One region of the Sphingomonas crocodyli genome, then DNA from elsewhere that is predicted to be linked to it. Evidence: riboswitches for the same ligand, from Rfam matches in the RefSeq annotation. Region 1 holds a riboswitch; each other region holds the start of a gene.
What was found. A riboswitch is a leader RNA that binds a small molecule or an ion and turns the genes downstream of it on or off. The one in region 1 is predicted to bind cobalamin.
Positions count from the first base shown of each region.

Region 2: another riboswitch for cobalamin. It lies ahead of cobW (cobalamin biosynthesis protein CobW); the one in region 1 lies ahead of EOD43_RS04525 (TonB-dependent receptor).
Region 3: another riboswitch for cobalamin. It lies ahead of EOD43_RS15910 (TonB-dependent receptor plug domain-containing protein); the one in region 1 lies ahead of EOD43_RS04525 (TonB-dependent receptor).

Region 1 covers NZ_SACN01000001.1:970,658-977,559, reverse strand. The annotation lists gene EOD43_RS04545 (amidohydrolase family protein) at 1-2,632, opposite strand, end outside; gene EOD43_RS04540 (CbtA family protein) at 2,780-3,532, opposite strand; gene EOD43_RS04535 (CbtB domain-containing protein) at 3,546-3,773, opposite strand; gene EOD43_RS04530 (histidine phosphatase family protein) at 3,969-4,520, shown strand; cobalamin riboswitch at 4,605-4,833, shown strand; gene EOD43_RS04525 (TonB-dependent receptor) at 5,009-6,902, shown strand, end outside.
Region 2 covers NZ_SACN01000002.1:579,349-586,250, forward strand. The annotation lists gene cobO (cob(I)yrinic acid a,c-diamide adenosyltransferase) at 1-454, opposite strand, end outside; gene cobN (cobaltochelatase subunit CobN) at 457-4,257, opposite strand; gene cobW (cobalamin biosynthesis protein CobW) at 4,257-5,291, opposite strand; cobalamin riboswitch at 5,464-5,679, opposite strand; gene EOD43_RS17410 (acyl-CoA thioesterase) at 5,686-6,195, opposite strand; gene EOD43_RS17415 (transglycosylase domain-containing protein) at 6,276-6,902, shown strand, end outside.
Region 3 covers NZ_SACN01000002.1:271,762-278,663, reverse strand. The annotation lists gene EOD43_RS15920 (M28 family metallopeptidase) at 1-1,097, shown strand, start outside; gene EOD43_RS15915 (ABC transporter substrate-binding protein) at 1,100-1,912, shown strand; cobalamin riboswitch at 1,963-2,156, shown strand; gene EOD43_RS15910 (TonB-dependent receptor plug domain-containing protein) at 2,298-4,253, shown strand; gene EOD43_RS15905 (DUF7676 family protein) at 4,253-4,840, shown strand; gene EOD43_RS15900 (hypothetical protein) at 4,853-5,398, shown strand; gene EOD43_RS15895 (DUF1636 domain-containing protein) at 5,414-5,821, shown strand; gene cobT (nicotinate-nucleotide--dimethylbenzimidazole phosphoribosyltransferase) at 5,818-6,831, shown strand; gene EOD43_RS15885 (histidine phosphatase family protein) at 6,828-6,902, shown strand, end outside.

The DNA.
Region 1 (6,902 bases):
TCGGCGCGAGCATCGCGGCCATATTGTCCTTGCCGACGATCGTTTCCTGAGCCCATTCGGGATAGAGCTTCACGCGCGGATCGTCGCGATAGTCCGGATGCTTCGCCAGATACGGCCCCCACGATCCGAACATCGTGGGCGTGAAGGTCCGCCCGCTCTTGCCGAACAGCTGGATCACATCCTCATAAGCGCGGCCCTGCGGCGCCTGCTTGGGCGAATAGCCGCGGCGGCTGGTCGCGCCGGTATGTTCGGTGGCGTCGACGCCCGAATAAGCCGCCGGATAGATTTCGTGGCCCGACACCGGCACGCCCATCGCATGCGCCGCCTCGACGATGCGCCGCTGGCCGAAATCGGTCATCCGCACATAGCTTTTGATCATGTCATATTTGAGCGCGCTGACCGCACCCAGCGCGCGATCGAGATGCGCATAGCCCGATATCGCGACGCCCATCTTGTAGAAGGTGCGGTTCCATTCCAGCAGCGGCCCGCCCGAATAGATGCGCGGGCCGATACGCACGCCAGCCTCGGCCGCCTCGCGATTTTCGATCCCGTCATACCATTGGCTGCCCGGATCGCGGACCGTGGTGATGCCGTAAGCCAGCCACGCCCGGTTGCCCGCCGCGCCGAAATCCTTCTGCGCATGCGAATGATGCTCAATCAGGCCGGGAATGGCGGTGAGGCCCGTTCCGTCGATCACCTTGGCGCCCGCATGCTCCGCCGGATCATGGTCGCGTATCTCGACGATGCGGTTGCCGTCGATCACGATATCCTTGTCGCGCTGCGTAATGTCGTGGACCGAGTCCACCAGCGCCGAAACATGGATGATCGTCCGCCCTGTCGGCTTGGCGAGCGTATAGCTGAGGTCGAGCGGCACCTGACGGATCGCGCCCGTCTCCAGATCGACCAGCTTCAGCTTGTCCTCGTTCTGATAGAGGATCGTGCGCGAATCCCCGCCCCATGTCGGGTAATGCGACATCTCGCTGTTCACGCTGCGCGGCGGCCCGGCGGGCGCGCCGTCCGCCGTCACCGGCCAGACGCGCAGCACGCCTTCATAGACCGCGGCCATCTTGGTCCCGTCGGGCGACCAGGCGGGGCCGCCGCCACCGCGCGTGTCGATCGACTGATCGGGATCGGGCACATACCAGCGCGGCGCGCTCTTGCCGTCGGTGGGCACGACGAAGACCTGATTGGTGCCCTCGCGGAAGCTCTTGGAATAAAGTTTGGACAGGCTGATCGCGACCGACTTGCCATCGGCCGACCAGCTCGGCTCGCCCGGCTGCGGCAGCGATCCCTGCAAGCGGGTGATCTTGCCGCCGTCGACATCGACCAGCGCGAGCCCAGCGACGCCCCAGCGCCCGTCGACGTCGATGAAGGCGATCTGCTTGCCATCGGGCGACCATGCGGCGCCCAGAGGCTGGGTCGCGATATCGGTCAGTTGCTTCGCAGCACCGGTCCGCACGTCGCGCACCCAGAGTTGGGGCAGCCCACCGCCCTTGTCCGAACTATAAGCGATCTGCTTGCCATCGGGCGACCAGGAGGGATCGGCGTCCATCGCATGATCATTGGTCAGGTTGGTCGGCGCGCCGCCGGTGACGGGCACCGTCCAAAGGTCGCCCAGCGCGACGAATGCGATCGTCTTGCCGTCGGGCGACAGCGTGGGTTTCAGAATGCCGAGCGCCTTGCGCGGGCTGGTCGAATCCCAGTCGCGCTTGGCGCGGGGATAGCTGGCGCGGGTGACGTCGAGTGTCGCGGCGAACGGCACGGTCGCAACCTTGCCGCCGGTGCGACGGCGGATCTGCCCGTCGGACACATAGACGAAGTCGCGGCCGGCCTTTGCCCGCGATATCTTGAACGGGAAGACATTCTCGCTGCCCGAAACGGCGGCGCCGTCAATCTCCAGCCGGCTGCCCTTCGCGTCGTTCGCGACATAGGCAAGCTTGCCGTCGGGCGTCCATGTCGGCGCGTCGTAGCGTGCGCTCCCTTCCTTCAGCACGCGCGCCGCGCCGCCGGTCGCAGGCACGGCATAGAGGCTCATCGCCGTGCCGCGCGTGCTCGAATAAGCGATCTCCTTCCCGTCCGGCGACCAGGATGGCATGCGATCCTCATAGTCGTCGGCGGTCAGCTGGGTCAGCGCGCCGCTGGCAAGGTCGATCGTCCAGATATTATAGCCCGCCGATCCCCTGCCGGCGCGGTCGGAAGAGAAAGCCAGCATCGTCCCGTCGGGCGACCACATCGGCTCGCGATCGTCGGCCACGCCTTCGGTAAGGTGGCGCATGTCCGAACCATCGGGCTTGATCGTGAAGAGATCATAGGTGCCGTCGCGATAGGCGAAGAAGGCGATCGACTTGCCGTCCGGAGACCAGACCGGCTGACGCGCATCATTGAAATAATCGGTGATCCGCTTGGCCCTGCCGCCCTTGGCCGGCACGATCCACAAGCTGCCTTGCAGATCGATCGCCAGCCACTTTCCATCAGGCGAAGTCGATACCGACATCGACGTTCCCTGATGCACCTCGATCGGAAAGGATATCGCGCCGCCGGGGGGCGGCAGATTGGCGGGCTGGGCATGAGCAGCGCCCACCCCGACCAGCGCCACGGAAGCCAACAACGATGTCTGAATATTGCGGCGCATCACATCACTCCCCTTTAGGAAACAATTATTCTACATGAGAAATGTGTCAATCTGCGATTGCAGCATGCTGCAGGCGCACGCTCGCGCCGCGCGATGCCGCGCGTCAGTTCTCCTGAACGACAGAAAGCCCGCTTTCGGGACGCCGGTTCAGCGGCGCTCCGCCTGCCTCCGCAGCACGCGATCGGCCATCGCACCGAAGCCGATCCCGATCACCACCCACAAGGTCGCCTGGACACCAAGCGAGGCGATGCGGAAGCGCCACAGGACGACGGCGGGGAAGTCGGCGGGCACTTCATTGATCGCCGGCAGGGCGAACTGCACCGCGATGATGATCGCCACATAAGCGCCGGCCGCGATCAGCATCGCGTTGAAGGCGCCGGCCTTGTTCGCGAAGGCGCGGCCGACCTTGATCGCGACCACCATCGCGACGACCGAGAGCGCGATCATCGCGAAATAGGTCAGCGTGCGGAACACCACCGTCTCATGCTGCCCCACCGCTGGGGGCGTCGCGGGATATTTGATCGCCGGCACCAGCGCGATCGCGATGAACGCGCCGATCGCCATCAGCAGCGACAAGGATCGCGGCCCGAGCGTGCTGATGCGCCCATAGATCACCGCGAAGACGAGCGAGAAAATGCCGCCCACCGCCGCGCCATAGAGCGCAGTCGCGGTCAGCAGGCCGATGCCCTTCTGGGTATCGCGGCTCACCAGCTCGGGTTCGGGGTCGGCGGGCATCGCCATCGCATGGCCGGCATGGCTGTGCGCGGCCTGATCGTGCGAGGCTTCGAACGCGATCGCCAGATCGACCTGCGGTTCTGCGACCAGGCGCGCGAACAACGTCACGATGAACGCAGCGACGATCCCCGCGATCATGCCGCGGATCAAAAGATCCCGAGTCATCGGATAGCCTGCCTTAGTGGCAGGGGAAGCCGAGAAGGTGGCGCCCGTCGTGGACGAATTCGTGCACGTACATGCCGTCGAAGAAGGCGTAGGCGCCCTGTTCGGTGCTGACGAAATAGAGCGCGATCATCGCGAGGAGCAGACCGAAGATCGCCCAGGGCACGATATCGCGCAGCGGGATCGCGCCGCTGTCCGACAGCGGAATGAAAACGTCATCAGCGAACACAGCAGCAGCGGCCATCGTCGGTCTCCTTCGGGATTGCGCGTCCCGCGAACAAGATGGTTCTCGAAGGTCTGGCTCTCGACAGCTTGCGAAGGCTGACGATAACAGTGGCGCGACCGCGCCGGATTTGCACCGGCTTCTTCTTCGAACCTGTTCTGCCCGCTTTGGCCGGAACGGGGCGAAGCGTCAACGATCCTGAAAGGCCGGGTGGACGTGCGACTGACATTATTGTGCCACGCCGCCACCCGCTCGATGCGCGAAGGCGGCTTTCCGTCGCCCGACGAGCCGCTGGATGAGGGCGGCGAACGCAAGATCGCGGCGCTTGACCTTCCCAAGGCGGCCGCCATCCTGTGCAGCCCGGCCCGCGCGGCGCGCCAGACGATGGAGTTGGCCGGACTGTCCGGTGCCGAAGATGCGACGCTGCGCGACATCGAGCATGGCGACTGGAGCGGGCGCAGCTTCGCGGCGGTCCATGCGAGCGACCCCGGCGGGCTGACCGCGTGGATGGCCGACCCGACCCGCGCCGCACCGGGCGGCGAACGATTCGATGATCTCGTCGCGCGCATGACGCCGTGGCTGGACGATGTCGCCGCTAAGCCGGATGCGACACTCGCGATCACCCATCCGATGGTCATGCGCGCGGTAATAGTCGCCGCGATCGGCATCTCCGCCGAAGCCGCAATGCGTATCGATTGCGCACCACTGACGCGGATCGATCTGTCCTACAATCGGCTGTGGCGATTACAGGCGATCCGTCCGCTCTGATCGGGGCGTCTATTTGCTGCGCTTGCGAAGAGCGCATTTTCTGCTTATTGGCCGCGCTGTTCGAGGGGGCGAACACTCAACCCCAAGAACATTGATCGCGCCGGTTCCCCGAGAGGGGATTAAAATGGGAACGCGGTGAGGACGGCCAAGGCCGCCCGAATCCGAGGCTGTCCCTGCAACTGTAAGCGGTGAGCGCGATGCACATGCGCGGACGGGCCTTCCGTCCGCCAGCCACTGGACCATCCGGTCTGGGAAGGCGTGCATCGAGCGATGACCCGCGAGCCAGGAGACCTGCCGGCGTCTGGTCGCTCTTGCCCTGGCCCAGGGGATGGCCGCGGCACGGTTCTTCCGTCTGAGCGACGAACGAGCGGCGGGGGCCGCATCGGAGACGTGCGTCGGTCGCCCTTGGCGTCCGCCCGCCGCGCGTTGCCGACCGTTCGAGAACGGCAGTCCTCCGCCTTGTCGCTTTGACGCCGGGGGACCGATTGATGACCTATTCCACCAAGCCCGCGCACATCCGCGCCCTGTTGTTCGCCGCCACCGCGCTCACCGCCTTGCCCGCGCATGCCGAAGATGCGGCCGCCACCGAAGCCGAGGATAGCAGCACGATCATCGTGACCGCGGTGGATTCGCTGCGGCTCAACCAGAAGACCGAGGGCGCCAGCCGCCTCGGCATCACCGCGCTGCAGACGCCCGCCAGTGTCGAGACACTCGATGGCGATGCGATCCGCCTGCGCGGCGACCTGACGATCCAGGACGCCGCCGCGCGTGCGACCGGCATCGTCAACGCATCGGGCGTGTTCGGCTTCTCGCTCGCCGCGCGTGGCTTCGTCGGCCAGAATTCGGTGATGCAGCTCTATGACGGCATGCGCATGTACAACAACACGCTCACCTTCCCGGCCGATCCGTGGATGGCCGAGAGGGTCGAGATCCTGCGCGGCCCCGCCTCCGTCCTCTATGGCGAAGGTGCGATCGGCGGCGCGGTGAACGTCGTGCGCAAGCAGCCGGGCGACACGCTGGAGGCCAGCGGCCGCGCGATCGTCGGATCGTTCGAAAGCTACAATATCGCCGCCGGCGCGGGCGGGCCGATCAACGACATGATCGGCTTCCGCATCGACGGCGCCTATCGCGAGTCCGATGGCTGGATGAAGCGCGGCGATTCCAGCGCGACATCGCTGTCGGGCGCGATCAAGCTCAAGCCTGCCGAGGATCTGAGCATCACGCTCTCGCACGATTTCAGCCGGCAATTGCCGCGCACCTGGTTCGGCGTTCCGCTTGTCGGCGGCAAGCTCGACAAGTCGCTGCGCAAGAACAATTACAACGTCACCGACGCCCGCCTGCGCTTCCGCGACAATTGGAGCCAGGGGAAGATCGAATGGTCGCCGTCGGACAGCTTCAGCATCCGCAGCACCTTCTACCATCTGTGGGCCAACAAATATTGGCACAATAGCGAGAATGAGACCTACGTCGCCGCCACCGCGACCGCGCCGGCCAAGATCCGGCAGTCGAGCTTCCTCGAACTCTACCACGTCCAGCGGCAGACCGGGAACCGCACCACCGCCAATGTCAGCGGCACGATCCTGGGCCTTGAAAACCACATGGTCGTGGGCTTCGACGTGAACCGGATCACCTATAAGAACATCAGCAATTCTGGGAATAACGCGACCCGGCTGGTCGATCTGTTCGCCACCGACACCGGCCTGTTCATCGACCAGACCGGCGCTGCGGCGACCAAGCCGCGCTACAAGAACACGATCCACCAATATTCGGTCTTCGCCGAGGATCGGCTGGTGCTGAGCGATCAGGTCTCGTTCGTCGGCGGGCTGCGTTACGATCGCCCGCGCATCCGCAAGAACGATTATGTGAACGCGGCGAACAATTTCACCGCAACGCCCGACGCCGTCACCTGGCGGCTGGGCGGGGTCTATAATCCGATCCCGACCCTATCGATCTACGCGCAGTACGCGACGGCCGCCGATCCGGTCAGCGCGCTCGTTTCGACCAGCCTTGCCCAGAGCGCGTTCGATCTGTCGACCGGCCGCCAGTGGGAAGCCGGTATCAAGCACGTCTTCTGGGGCGGGCGCGGCGAATGGACCTTCGCGGCCTATGACATCGTCAAGCGCCGGCTGCTGACGTCCGACCCGCTGATCCCGATGATCCAGGTCCAGGTGGGCCAGCAATCGTCGAAGGGGCTGGAAGCGTCGCTGTTCCTGAAGCCGGTCGATCGCATCGGCATCACGCTCAACGGATCGGTGCTGAAGGCGCGCTACGACGATTTCTCGGAATCGGTCGGCGGCGTCCGCTTCCAGCGCGCGGGCAACCGCCCGAGCAACATCGCCGCGAAAACCGCCAATGCCTTCGTCAGCTGGGAGTTCGCCAAGG
Region 2 (6,902 bases), on a different contig from region 1:
GCACCTCGATCACTTCGTCGACCGGCAGATAGTCGTAGCGCAGGACGATGTTCAGCTCGTCCGCCAGCACCATGTCATAGCTGGGGTCGAGGATCATGCGCTTCACCTCGTCCCACGCCTCGCGCGCCACCGCGATGTCGCGGGCGCGGTCCTGCGTGTCCCAGGTGAAGCCTTCGCCCATCGGCTTGAACTCGATCTGGTTCGGGAAGGCATCGAACACCGCCTTTTCGCCCGTCGCCATCGCGCCCTTCACGAACTGGACGACGCCCACCTTCTTGCCATGTCCGATCGCGCGCACGACCATGCCGAGAGCGGCGGTGGTCTTGCCCTTGCCCTTGCCGGTGTGGACGATCAGCAGGCCCTTTTCGATCGTCTTGGCCGCGACCATCTTGTCATGCGCGGCCTGCAGCTTCTGCATCTTCGCCTTGTGCTGTTCCTCGGTCCGCTCGGCCATCGTCACTCTCCTGCAATCTCGGCGAGCAGCATGCCCGCGCTGTTCGATTTCGGCTTCCATAGCCCGCGCTGCAGCGCCTCGGCGAGCCGGGCCGCCGTCTCGCGCAACGCCGCCGGGTTGGCGTCCGCCATGAAGGCGCGCACGGCCTCATCCTCGATGAAGGCGGCGTGGACCGCGTCGAAATGATGATCGCGCACCGCATGCGTGGTCGCGGCGAAGGCGAACAGATAGTCGACCGACGCCGCAATCTCGAACGCGCCCTTATAGCCGTGGCGCATCACCCCCGCGATCCACTTGGGATTGGTCACGCGCGCGCGCACCACCCGGCCGATCTCGTCCTCCAGCGTGCGGACGACCGGGCGTTCGGGGCGGCTGTGATCGTTGTGATAAGCGCGCGGGCGCTTGCCCGAGAGATGCTCTACGGCCGAGGCGATGCCGCCTTCGAACTGGTAATAATCGTCGCTGTCGAGCAGGTCGTGCTCGCGATTGTCCTGGTTTTGGACCACGGCGTCAGCGGAGGCGAGCCGCTGCGTGAACAGCTCGCGCTCGGCATCGCCCTCCACGCCCGCGCCATAGGCATAGCTGCCCCAGTCGAGATAGACGTTCGCCAGGTCGGCGCGGTCGTGCCACAATTTCTCGTCGATCATCGCCTGCAGCCCCGCGCCATAAGCGCCGGGCTTGGAGCCGAACACGCGGAAGCCCGCGCGCAGTGCCGCCGCCTTCGCCTCCGCGCCCTGATCGATCAGCCGCGCCGTCTCTGCCCGATGGCGCGCGGCGGCGGGATTGTCCTCGATCGGTTCGTCGAGCGCCATCACCGCGCGCGCCGCGCTGTCGAGCAGGTCGATCTGCTCGGGGAAGGCATCGCGGAAGAAGCCCGATACGCGGAAGGTCACGTCGACGCGCGGGCGGCGCAGCTCGGCGACTTTCATCACCTCGAACCCCGTGACGCGGCCCGACGTCCAGTCCCACGTCGGCCGCACCCCCATCAGCGCCAGCGCCTGCGCGATATCGTCCCCTCCGGTCCGCATGTTCGCGGTGCCCCACGCGCTCAGCGCCATCGCCTTGGGCCAATCCCCCTCGCGCTGGAAATAATCGTCGACCAGCAACTGTGCGGAACGCTGCCCCAGATCCCACGCGGTCGCGGTCGGGACGGAGCGCGTGTCGACCGAGTAGAAATTGCGCCCGGTCGGCAGCACATCGGGCCGCCCGCGCGTCGGCGCGCCGGACGGGCCGGGGGTGACGAAACGCCCGTCGAGGCCCGCGAGCAAGGCGGCCTGCTCGGCGTTGCCACAGGCGTCAACGCGCGGAGCGAGGTCATCGCGGATCGACGCGATAACGGATGACGTCCTCTCCCCCACATCGTCACCCCGGACTTGATCCGGGGTCCCGCTAACTTTGTCCGCGTCAGAGAAGAAGCGGGACCCCGGATCAAGTCCGGGGTGACGAAGGGAGGAGACGAGGGCAGTTGCCAGCAATTCGAGGCGTTCGATCGTGTCGCCGGTCGTCCGCCACGGATCGCTCGCCACCGCCGCCAGCACGTCAGGCCGCGGCCCGCGCCAGGCCTCCCCCATCACGCAATCGAGCGGATCGAAGTCCAGCCCCAGATCGTCCGCCATCGCGCGCAGCAGCGAAGCCTGCCCCGGCGCATCATGCCCGCGCGGCGTGCGGGACAAGGCGATCAGGAGGTCGGTGCGCAGTCGTTCGGTGGGCGACCTCGTGAAGATGTGCAGCCCATCGCGGATCTGCATTTCCTTCAGCTCACACAGATAATTGTCGATCGCCGACAGTGCATCCTCGCCATCGCCGCTCGCGCCTGCATCGGTATCCAGACCCTGCGACCGTGCCAGATCGAGGATTTCGCCCTTCAGGTGGTTCAACCGGCGCGGGTCCATCCCCGCCGCCAGATAATATTCGTCGACCAGCGCCTCGAGCGCCTTCAACGGCCCATAGCTTTCGGCGCGGGTGAGGGGCGGGGTCAGATGGTCGATGATCGCCGCGCCGATCCGCCGCTTCGCCTGCGTGCCTTCGCCCGGATCGTTGACGATGAAGGGATAAAGCTGCGGCACCGGCCCTGCGCACACTTCGGGAAAGCAGGTCTCGGACAAAGCCAGCGCCTTGCCCGGCAGCCATTCCAGATTGCCATGCTTGCCGACATGGACGACGGCGTGCGCGCCGAAATGCCGGTTCATCCAGATGTGGAACGCCAGATAGGCATGCGGCGGGACGAGCGCGGGATCGTGATAGCTCGTCTTGGGATCGATATTATAGCCACGCGCCGGCTGCACCGCGACCGCGACATTGCCGAAGCGATGCACCGCCAGATGGAAGGCGCCGTCGCGCACGAACGGATCGGCCGCCGCATCGCCCCAGCGTTCGTCCACCGCCGCGCGCACCTCGGCCGGCATCGCATCAAAACCGGCGCGATAGTCGGCCAGCGACAGCCGCACCTCGGCCGGCCGATCGCGCGAGTCCGCCGCATTGGTCACGCCCGCCAGCATGATCGCCATCAGCGCCGCGCCATCGGTCGGCGCGTTGCCGACATCGTATCCCGCATCGCCCAGCGCCTTCAGGATCGCGGCGGCGCTGGCGGGCGTGTCGAGGCCCACGCCATTGCCGATCCGCCCGTCGCGATTGGGATAGTTGGCCAGCACCAGCGCGACGTTGCGATCGGCCTTCGCCGTCACCCGCAGCCGCGCCCAGTGCGCCGCGAGATCGGCGACGAAGGCGACGCGATCGGGCGCGACCTTGGGCACCACGATCCCGCATTCGGTCGCCGCGTCGAAGCGTTCGGCCGCCTTGAACGCCACCGCGCGGGTGAAGAGGCGCCCGTCGACCTCGGGCAGCGCGACGTTCATCGCCAGATCGCGCGGACCCAGGCCACGCGGGCTGTCGCGCCAGTCGCCCTCGATCGCGCCCGCGAACACGGTCTGCAGGATTGGGCAGTCGGCCTGCTCCAGCACGCTCGCGATCCGGCTTTCGCCCGGAGACGAGGCGGCGAACGACGTAGCGTTCAGGATCACGTCGGGCGCGACTTCGCCGATCACCCCGCGCAGCAGATCGATCGCGAACGGCTCGCGCAGCGCGCGGACATGGACCGCGACGACGTTCAGCCCTTGCCCCTCCAGCGCCGCCACCAGCGCATCGACCGCGTCGAGCGTCCCCGCGATCATCAGCGCGCGATAGAAGCAGAGCAAAGCGGTCGGCCGCCCCGGCATCCAGCGCGCCCGCACGTCGGCGATCGTCGGCCGATCGACCCCGCGCACATAGAGGCCCGCATCGGCGATCGGCACCGGATCGTCGGGCGTGCCGATGTCGCGACCGATCAATTGCGCGGCGTGGCGCAGGAAATTGGCGGCGTTGGCGACGCCCCCCTGCCGCAGATAATCGCGCAGCCGTTCGACCATATCGGGCGCGACGGTGCAGGCGAGATCGAGCGTCGGATCGCCCTCGCGCCCGTCGGCGATTGCGGCAAAGGCGATCCCCTCCTCCCGCGCCACCCGCGCAATCTCGTCGATCCCGTAGGGCCAGTACGCCTTGCCGCCGAGCAGGACGACGCACACGAATTTGGCGCGCGCGATCACCTTTTCGACATAGAGGTCGACCGAATAGGGATGCTTCAACTGGAGCAGGTTGGCGAGGCGCACGCGCGGCGCGCCATCGCCCAAGGTCGCCACCGCCTGCGCGAAGCAGGCGAGTTCGCTGTCCGCCACCGTCAGGAACACGATGTCGCCTGGCGACTGATCGAGGTCGATCGCCTCGTCGCCGTTCGATACCGTCCCCGGAGTGGCGGCCAGCAGATGCATCAGGCGATCGCGGCGCCCAATTCGGCCTCGATCGCGGCGCGGTCCAGCCCCTTCTGGCCGATCACGACCAGGCTGGTCTTGCGCGCCTCGTCGCCCTTCCACGCGCGATCGTAGAAATGCTGGATGCGCGGGCCGACCGCCTGGATGATCAGGCGGCTGGGCTTGCCCGCCACCGCGACCATCCCCTTGATGCGCAGCACGTCGTGCTTGGCGATCACGTCGGCCATTGTCCCGAGCAGGGCGTCGAGATCGGTCACCTCGCCGCCGGTCTGCACGAAGCTGTCGAAGTCGTCATGGTCATGCTCCTCGCCATCGTCGATGTGCGATTTGCGCGAATCCAGATCGTCCTCGGCCGCCGCGGTGATGCCCAGAAGGGCGGCGATGTCGACCGCGCCATGATCGGCACGCACGATCTTCACGCCGGGGCGCGTCTCGGCCCCGACCTGCTGCTCGACACCCGCCAGCGCATCGGCCGAAACCAGATCGGTCTTGTTGAGCACGACCATGTCGGCGCAGGCGAGCTGTTCCTCGAACAACTCCTCCAGCGGGCTGTCATGGTCCAGCGTCGGATCGGCCGCGCGCGCCGCCGCCAGCGCAGCCTCGTCGGTCGCGAAGCGCCCCGCCGCCACCGCATCGGCATCGATCAGCGCGACCACGCCGTCCACGGTCGCCCGCGTGCGGATGTCGGGCCATTGGAACGCCTTCACCAGCGGCTTGGGCAGGGCGAGGCCCGACGTCTCGATGATGATATGTTCGGGCGGATTCGGCCGATCGAGCAGCTTCATCATCGTCGGCAGGAAATCGTCGGCCACGGTGCAGCAGATGCAGCCGTTCGCCAGTTCGACGATATCGTCCTCGGGGCATGCCTCGTCATTGCAGCCCTTCACCAGTTCGCCGTCGACGCCGACATCGCCGAACTCGTTGATGACGAGCGCGAGGCGGCGGCCCTTGGCGTTCTGCAGCAGGTGGCGGATCAGGGTGGTCTTGCCCGCCCCCAGGAATCCGGTGATGACGGTGGCTGGAATCTTACTCATCTTGTCGATCCTTCCGGCGTCGGACGACAAGGCGGGGGGCTAGGCCTTTCGGCACGACGCGCCTGTCGGCCGGACGCCTGAAGCGACCGACACGCACGTCCCACGCGGCCCCCGCCGCTTGCACGTCGCTCAGCCGGACAAGCCGTGCCGTGGCCATCCCCTGGGCCAGGGCAAGAGCGACCAGACGCCGGCAGGTCTCCTGGCTCGCGGGTCGTCACCCGATGCACGCCTTCCCAGACCTGTCGGTCCAGTGGCTGCCGGTCGGGAAGGACCGGCCTGTGCATCGCGCTCGCCGCTTACAGTTGCAGGGACAGCCGCGGATTGGGATGCCAGGCATCCGCACCGCATTCCCATTCAATCCCCTTGCGGGGAACCGACGCGATCGAACGCGGCTTTAGGAAGGATCGCCCGCCCCCGCAAGCGGCAGGAAGGGCGTGACGACATCGGCGCCGATCCGCGCCAGCCGCCCCGTCTCGCGATCGAGCATCCCCCATTGCGATGTCGTCGATACCAACAGCTTGCCCGTCGCATCGGTAAAGCGCGCCATGCGGGTGCAGCGCAGCCCCTGCGGCAGGCCGTCGATCCAGGTTTCGACAATGATCTCGGCGCCCACGCCCACATTGGCGCGATAGTCGATCTCATGCTTCAGCACGATGCCGACCAGCCGGTCGCGATCCTCGTCGCGCGCGGCGGCATACCAGTGGGCGGCCGCGATATCCTGCAGCCACAGCAGCCACACCGCATTGTTCACATGGCCCATCTCGTCGATATGCTGCGGCTCGACGCGGAAGGTCGCGCGGAAGCGTCGGTCGGGCGCGATTCCCCCTGCGATCGGCGTCCCGTCGGGCCGGAACCCCAGTCGGCGAGTTGAAAAATCCCAATCCATCGTCAAAGACCCTGTCATGCGGCCATTCAACGCCGCGAAAGGTCCGATCCGCTATCAGATCGGCACATCATGGGCGATTTGTGATTTCCTGGTTCCGCTTGCCAAAAGCTGACGCGCCGACCCCCGATCCCGAAGGGGGCGACGAACCGGTCGCGCCGCCCGCCCCGTGGCAGCAAAGGCTGCGCGATGCCTTGCGCGGTCTGCCGTGGCGGCGGATCGGCAAGTGGACCGGCATCGCCTTTGCCGGGCTGTTCGCCTTCGCGATCCTGTGGGCCAGTTGGGTCGCGCCGCCGTGGGGCGATATGCAGCCGCCGCGCAAGCCCAGCTTCCTCTACCTCGCCAGCGACGGAACCCCGATCGCGCGGCGCGGCACGCGCGAGGCACCGGTCGACGCCGCGACTTTGCCGGTCGAGGTGAAGGGCGCCTTCATCGCGATCGAGGATCGCCGCTTCGCCAGCCATATGGGCGTCGATCCGCGCGGGCTGATCCGCGCTTTCTGGCGCAACATGCGTGCGGGCGGCGTGGTGCAGGGCGGCTCCACGATCACGCAGCAGCTCGCCAAGACCGACTTTCTCACCTCGGACCGCAAGATCGGCCGCAAGGTGCAGGAATTCGTCCTCGCGCTCTGGCTCGACGCGTGGCTCAGCAAGGACGAGATTCTCTCGCGCTATCTGTCGTCCATCTATTTCGGCGACGGCGCTTATGGCCTGCGCGCCGCCGCGCAT
Region 3 (6,902 bases), on a different contig from region 1:
CCTACAAGTTCGAGGAAGCGGCACGGCAGGGCGCGGTCGGCGCGCTGATCGTCCATGAGAGCGCGGGGGCGGGCTATGGCTGGAACGTCGTGGTCAGCAGCGGGGGCGAGAATTACGACATCGTCCGCGCACCCGACAAATTGAGCAGCCTTGCGCTGCAGGGGTGGATTGCGGGCGATGCGGCGACGAAACTGTTCGCGTCGGCGGGGCTCGATCTGGCCAAGCTGCAGGTCGCGGCGCGCAAGGCGAACTTCAAGCCGGTGCCGCTGCCGGGCGTGACCTTCACCGCCGACGTGCCCGTGACGCACGAGCAGGTCGACAGCCGCAACGTGCTGGCGAAGATTCCGGGCACGACGAAGGCCGACGAGGTCGTGATGATCGGCGCGCACTGGGATGCCTATGGGCGCGGCAAGCCCGACGCGCAGGGCCGGGTATTCCGCAGCGGCGCGAATGACGACGCGCTGGGCATCGCCGGCATGTTCGAAATTGCGCGCGCGATGAAGGCAGGGCCGGCGCCCAAGCGCAGCGTCGTCTTCGCGGCGTGGACGGCCGAGGAGCGCGGTCTGCTGGGGTCCGAATATTATGCGGCGAACCCGACGGTGCCGGCGGCGAAGACCGTCGCGAACCTCGCGATCGACATCCTGCAGACCGCTGGTCCTGCGAACGACGTGGTGCTGGTCGGCAAGGGGCAGAACAGCCTGGAGGACGATATGGCGCGGGTCGCCGCGACGCAGGGCCGCACGGTGACGCCCGAAAGCCTGCCCGAGCGCGGGCTGTTCTACCGCGCCGACCATTTCAGCTTCGCCAAGCGCGGGGTGCCGACCCTGCTGCTGATGGGCATTGCGGGCGCATCCGACCTGAAGACCGGCGGCGTCGCAGGCGGGCAGGCGTGGATCGATGCCTATACCGGCCAATGCTATCATCAGGCGTGCGATGCGTGGTCGCCCGAATGGAATCTGGCCGGCGCGGTGCAGGACATCGATCTGGTCGGCACGATCGGCGCCGAGCTGGCCAATTCGGATACGTGGCCGACGTGGAAGGCGGGATCCGAGTTCAAGGCCATCCGCGACAAGAGCCTGAGCGCGACGGCCAAGTGAGGATGCGGGGGGCGATCATCGCGGCGTTGGCGATCGCGGCGCTGGCATCGCCGCTGCATGCGGCGACGCCCCCGAAGCGGATCGTCTCGCTCAACCTGTGCGCCGACCAGCTGATCCTGACGCTGGCCGATCGATCGCAGATTGCCGGCCTGACGCGCAACGCCGCCAAGACCAATATGTCGGCCGAGGCGGCGCGGACCAAGGGGCTGCGCATCCTGGGCACGTCGGCCGAGCAGATATTGGAGATCGACCCCGATCTGGTCGTCGGCATCCCCGCGCGGCGCAACGCGATCCTGCAGGCGCTAAAGATGCGCAAATATCCGGCGGTCGACCTGAAAAGCGCCGACACGCTGGAGGATATCTACGCATCGATCCGCACCGTATCCGATGCGGTGGGCCACGCCGATCGCGGCGAGGCGATGATCGCGCGGATGGAGGCCGATCTTGCGCGGATGCCGAAGCTGGGGCGCGGGCGCGTCGCGGTCTATTATCAGCGGCGCGGCTATGTGACCGGCACAGGCACTTTGGTCGACGATCTGATGCAGCGCGTGGGGCTGGTCAATCTGGCGCAGAAGCTCGGCAAATCGACGCTGAGCCAGATGAGCCTGGAGGAGATGGTGGCGGCGCGGCCCGACTTCCTGATCGTCGAAAGCGCGACCGACAAGGTGACCGATCAGGGGACCGAGATGCTCCACCACCCGGCGCTCGATTCGATACCCCGGCTGCACATTCCCGAGGCGTGGACCGTGTGCGGCGGTCCGGCCTATACCAAGGCGGTGCACACGCTGACCGAGCAGTTGAAGCGTTACCGCTGAAATGCTCCCCATCCCCCCCCACCGGATTGACGCACCGCGCCCAAAGGCGTAGCAGCCGCGCCGCGACAGGTTCCCCGGCGACGGGGATGAAAAGGGAATGGGGTTCAAGACCCCGGCTGCCCCTGCAACTGTGAGCGGCGAGCCATCGCGCCATCAAGCCATTGGGGTTCCGGCCCTGAGAAGGCGGCGCGAAACAAGGCGATGACCCGCAAGCCAGGAGACCTGCCCGTCGCGGTCGTCTTTCGTGCGGACAGGGTGTGCCGGGCGGACGGGGGTTAACCCGAGTGACGACAGATCCGGGCCGTGTTCGCACGGGGGATAGGTCGTGCTTGCGCGCCCAACCCTCCGACGAACGCGATCCCTTTGTCTTGGGGCTAGACGTTCGATGTTGAAATATTCGTTTCTGATCTCCCTCCTGCTCTCCACCACGGCCTATGCCGAGGAGCAGGAAGCACCGCAGCCGGACGCGGCAGCGGAGGCCGATGCCTCTACGATCCTTGTGACCGCGACGCGCATCGCGACGCCCGCCGAGAAGGTGCCGGTTTCGGTCACCGTGCTCGACAAGGCGGCGATCGACCGCAGCCAGGATATGGGCGTGACCGAACTGCTGCAGCGCACGCCGGGCGTCAGCGTGTCGCGCAACGGCGGCTATGGCACCGCGACCTCGCTGCGCATTCGCGGCGCCGAAGCCGACCAGACCGTGGTGGTGATCGACGGCGTGAAGCTGAACGATCCTTCGTCGGCGGGCGGCGGCTACAACTTCGCCAACCTGCTGGTGGGCGATGCTTCGCGGATCGAGGTGCTGCGCGGGCCGCAATCGATCCTATGGGGCAGCCAGGCGATCGGCGGCGTCGTGAACGTCGTCACCGCGATGCCGCAGAAGGCGATCGAAGGCAGCTTCGATGTCGAGGCCGGATCGCGCGAGACGGCCAGCGCGCGCGCCGCCGTGGGCGGCAAGCAGGGCGCGCTGAGCTGGCGTCTGGGCGGGCAGGTTTTCACCACCGACGGCATTTCCGCGATCGCCCCGTCCTTCGGCGGGCGCGAAAAGGACGGCTATCGCAACCGCAACCTGAGCGGTCGCGTCGAAGTGGCGATCACCGAGAACGTCACCGCCGATTTCCGCAGCTATTATTCGAAGGGCCGCACCGAGATCGATTCGACCAGCGCCGACAACCCGGCCTATGCGCTCAATCGCGAGTTCGTGGGCTATGCCGGCCTGAAGATCGACCTGCTCGACAAGCGGCTGCGCAATCGCATCGCTTATGGCTATACCGACACCGATCGCGACAATTTCGATCCGCGCAACCAGCGGACCAAGACGTTCGACAGCGCCGGCAAGAACGAGCGTTTCGAATATCAGGGCAGCTTCGCGATCGCCGACGGATGGACCGCTTTGTTCGGCGCGGAAAATGAGCGTTCGCGCTTCCGCAGCGTATCCCCGCCCGCCTCGCTCGCCACGCCGATCCCGGCGGCCGCGCGCGGCAAGGCCGAGATCACCAGCTTCTACGGCCAGCTGCTGGCCGAGCCGATTGCGGGGCTGAGCCTGAACGTCGGTCTGCGCAACGACGATCATAGCCGCGCGGGCAACAAGACGCTGTTTTCGGCGGGTGGCGCCTGGTCGTTGCCGACCGGCACGATCATCCGCGCGGCCTATGGCGAAGGCTTCAAGGCGCCGACTTTGTACCAGCTGTTTTCGGAGTTCGGGAATCAGGCGCTCGCCCCCGAAGAGGCCGATGGCTGGGAAGCGGGCGTCGAGCAGAAGCTGATGGACGGCAAGCTGAGCTTCGGCGCGACCTATTTCGAGCGGACCACGACCAACCAGATCGTGTTCAACAGCTGCACCGCGACATCGACCCTGCCGATCTGCTTCCAGCCGGGCAGCACCACGATCCGCCGTTCGGGTTACTATCTGAACGTCGCGCGCGCCGAGGCGCACGGGATCGAAGCGCAGGCTTCGCTGCAGCCGATCGAAGGGCTGATCATCGACGGCAATTACAGCTGGACGGTGGCCGAGGATCGTTCGAAGGGCACGACCACCTTCGGCAAGTGGCTGCCGCGTCGCCCGCGCAATCAGGCGAACGGATCGATCAGCTATCGCTGGCCGATGGGCCTGACGACGGGCGGTGCGATCCGCTGGTCGGGCCACAGCTTCGACAACGCGTCGAACGCCCAGCGGCTCGACGGCTATACGCTGGTCGATCTGCGCGCCGAGCTGGAGCTGTCCGAACAGTTCCGCCTGTTCGCCCGCGTCGAGAATCTGTTCGACAAGGATTATATGACCGCGTTCCGGTACGGCACGCTGGGTCGCAGCATCTATGCGGGCTTCCGGGGCCGCTTCTGATGCCCGCGCCCGCCGTCGATCATCCGATCGAGAAGCGGGTCACGAAAGTGGACGGCCGGACCGAGGAGGTCTGGCCGCTTCCGCTCGATCGCGACTGGCTGTTCGCGCTGTTTTCCGAACTGTTCGACGATCATTGGGACAAGCTGACCTGGGGTCCGCTGATCCCCGGCGCGGCGTACGAACTCAAATGCCCCGGCAAGCCCGAGAAGATCACGCTGTCGAAGCTGGGCTATTTCACCTGCCACTGGGGCGCGAAGGGGCATTTCCACCTGTGCCTGGGCGCGGGGCCGGCAATGGCGCCCGAGGATGCGATCAAACGCAGCCCCGCGCGGGTCGAGCTGGTCCGCCGGCTCGATGTCGACGAGATGCCGATTTCGTGGAGCATCCGCATGTTCAACGGCGCGGGCGATCCGCAGATCTCGATCTATCTGCCCAACCCTTTCCTGCGCCCCGAAGACCGGATCGCCGACGAGCCCGACTGGGATCGCCTGACGCTCTGGAACGACCTGTTCCCCCGCCTGACCGGCCAGCCGACCGACGGCCGCGACCGGATGGGCAAGGGCTATGCAAAGACCACGACCAACTGAAAGGACCGATGAATGACGACGACCCTGTCCAAATCCGGCGCCTCGATGCTCTGGATCCTGTTGCTGACAGCCGCGAGCACGGTGACGACGCTCGCGCTCGCCTGCGCCACCCCCTTCCCTTCGCTGGCAGCACTCGCCGCCGTCCACATGCGCCGCCGCGACGGGATCGCGACGATGCTGTTCGCCTGGGCCGCGAGCCAGGCGGTGGGCTTCGGCCTGCTCCACTATCCGCACGAGGCGACGACCTTCGCGTGGGGCGGCGCACTGGGCGTCGGCTCGGTCGCGTCTTTGCTGGCGGCGCGGACGCTGCTGCCGCGTTTTGCCGAGGCACCGGTGTGGGCGCGGCTAGCCATCGCCTATGTCGCGGGCTTCCTGGGCTTCAAGCTGGCGATGCTGGCGGCGGCGCTGGTGCTGGGCGGGGTTCACACCGCGGTCGATCCGATGATCATGGCCAACCAGTTCGTGCGGAACGCGGCTATCCTTGCCGGGCTTTATGCGCTTTATCGCGGGCTGCTGGCGCTGGGCGTGCCGGCGGCTCCGGTCGAGGCGACCGCGTAAACGGGAGGGCGGGCGATGCTCCGGCCAGTGAAGAACGGCCCGGCGGTGGTGGCATGCAACACATGCCGCCATTCGCCCACGTCGCGCGAGGATAATGAAGGCGTGCGCGGCGGCGCGCGCCTTGCCGCCGCGCTCCATGCGGTGAAGGCCGGCGACGATCGTTATGCGGGCGTCGAGGTGCAGGAAATGCCCTGCCTGTTCGCGTGCAGCGAGTTTTGCACCGTCCATCTGCGCGCGCCGGGCAAGGTGAGTTACGTGCTGGGCCGCTTCACCCCCGATGAGGAGGCGGCGCGCGCGATCCTCGATTACGCCGTCCATTATGCCGACAGCGAACATGGCCGCGTACCCTTTTCGCAATGGCCGGCGGGGGTGAAGGGCCATTTCATCACCCGTTCCCCGCCCGAAGGATATGTCGCGGAATGACGTTCGCCAGCATCGAAACGTTCGAGACGGCCCTCGCCAGCCTGACGCAGCCCGATGCGGCGGCGATTGCGGCAGCGCAGGCGCGGCAGGCGCAACTGACCAAGCCGGCGGGCTCGCTGGCGCGGCTGGAGGAGATCGCGATCTTCTTCGCGGGCTGGCAGGGGCGCGAGCGGCCGCGGATCGATCGCGGGCGCGTGGCCGTGTTCGCGGGCAATCATGGCGTGACCGTCCACGGCGTCAGCGCCTTTCCCGCCGACGTGACCGTGCAGATGGTCGCCAACTTTCGCGCAGGCGGTGCTGCGATCAACGCGCTGGCCAAGGCGGCGGACCTTGAGCTGATCATCGTGCCGATCGATCTCGACACGCCGACCGCAGATTTCACCGTGGCGCCGGCGATGAGCGAGGCGGAATGCCTCGCGGCGCTGTCCGCCGGGGCCGAGGCGGTCGAACCCGGCCTCGACCTGATCGTGGTGGGCGAGATGGGGATCGGCAATTCCACAGCCGCCGCCGCGCTGGCCACGCGCAGCTTTGGCGGCGCGGTGGCCGACTGGACCGGGCCGGGCACCGGGCTGGACGGTGCGGGGATTGCGCGCAAGATCGCGGTGATCGAACGCGCCTTGCAGCACCACGGATCGGCGCCGATGACGCCTTTCGAAACCTTGCGCCGCGTGGGCGGACGCGAGATCGCCGCGATTGCGGGTGCGATACTGCGCGCGCGGCAACTGGGCATCCCGGTGGTGCTGGACGGCTTCATCGCGAGTTCGGCGATCGCGCCGCTGGCCGCCGCCAATCCGGGTGTCACCGCGCACTGCATCGCCGGCCATTGTTCAGCCGAGCCGGGGCATCAGAAATTGCTCGATCAGCTGGGCCTCAATCCTCTGCTGCGCCTGAACATGCGGCTGGGCGAAGCGAGCGGCGGCGCGGTGGCGGTGAACATCATCCGATCGGCGCTGGCCGCACACGCCCAAATGGCGACCTTTGCCGAAGCGGCCGTATCCGGCAGGGAATGACCGACTTCGCCCTCTATCTGATCCGGCATGGCGCGCCCGAGACGCCCGGATTGCTGATGGGGCGCAGCGAC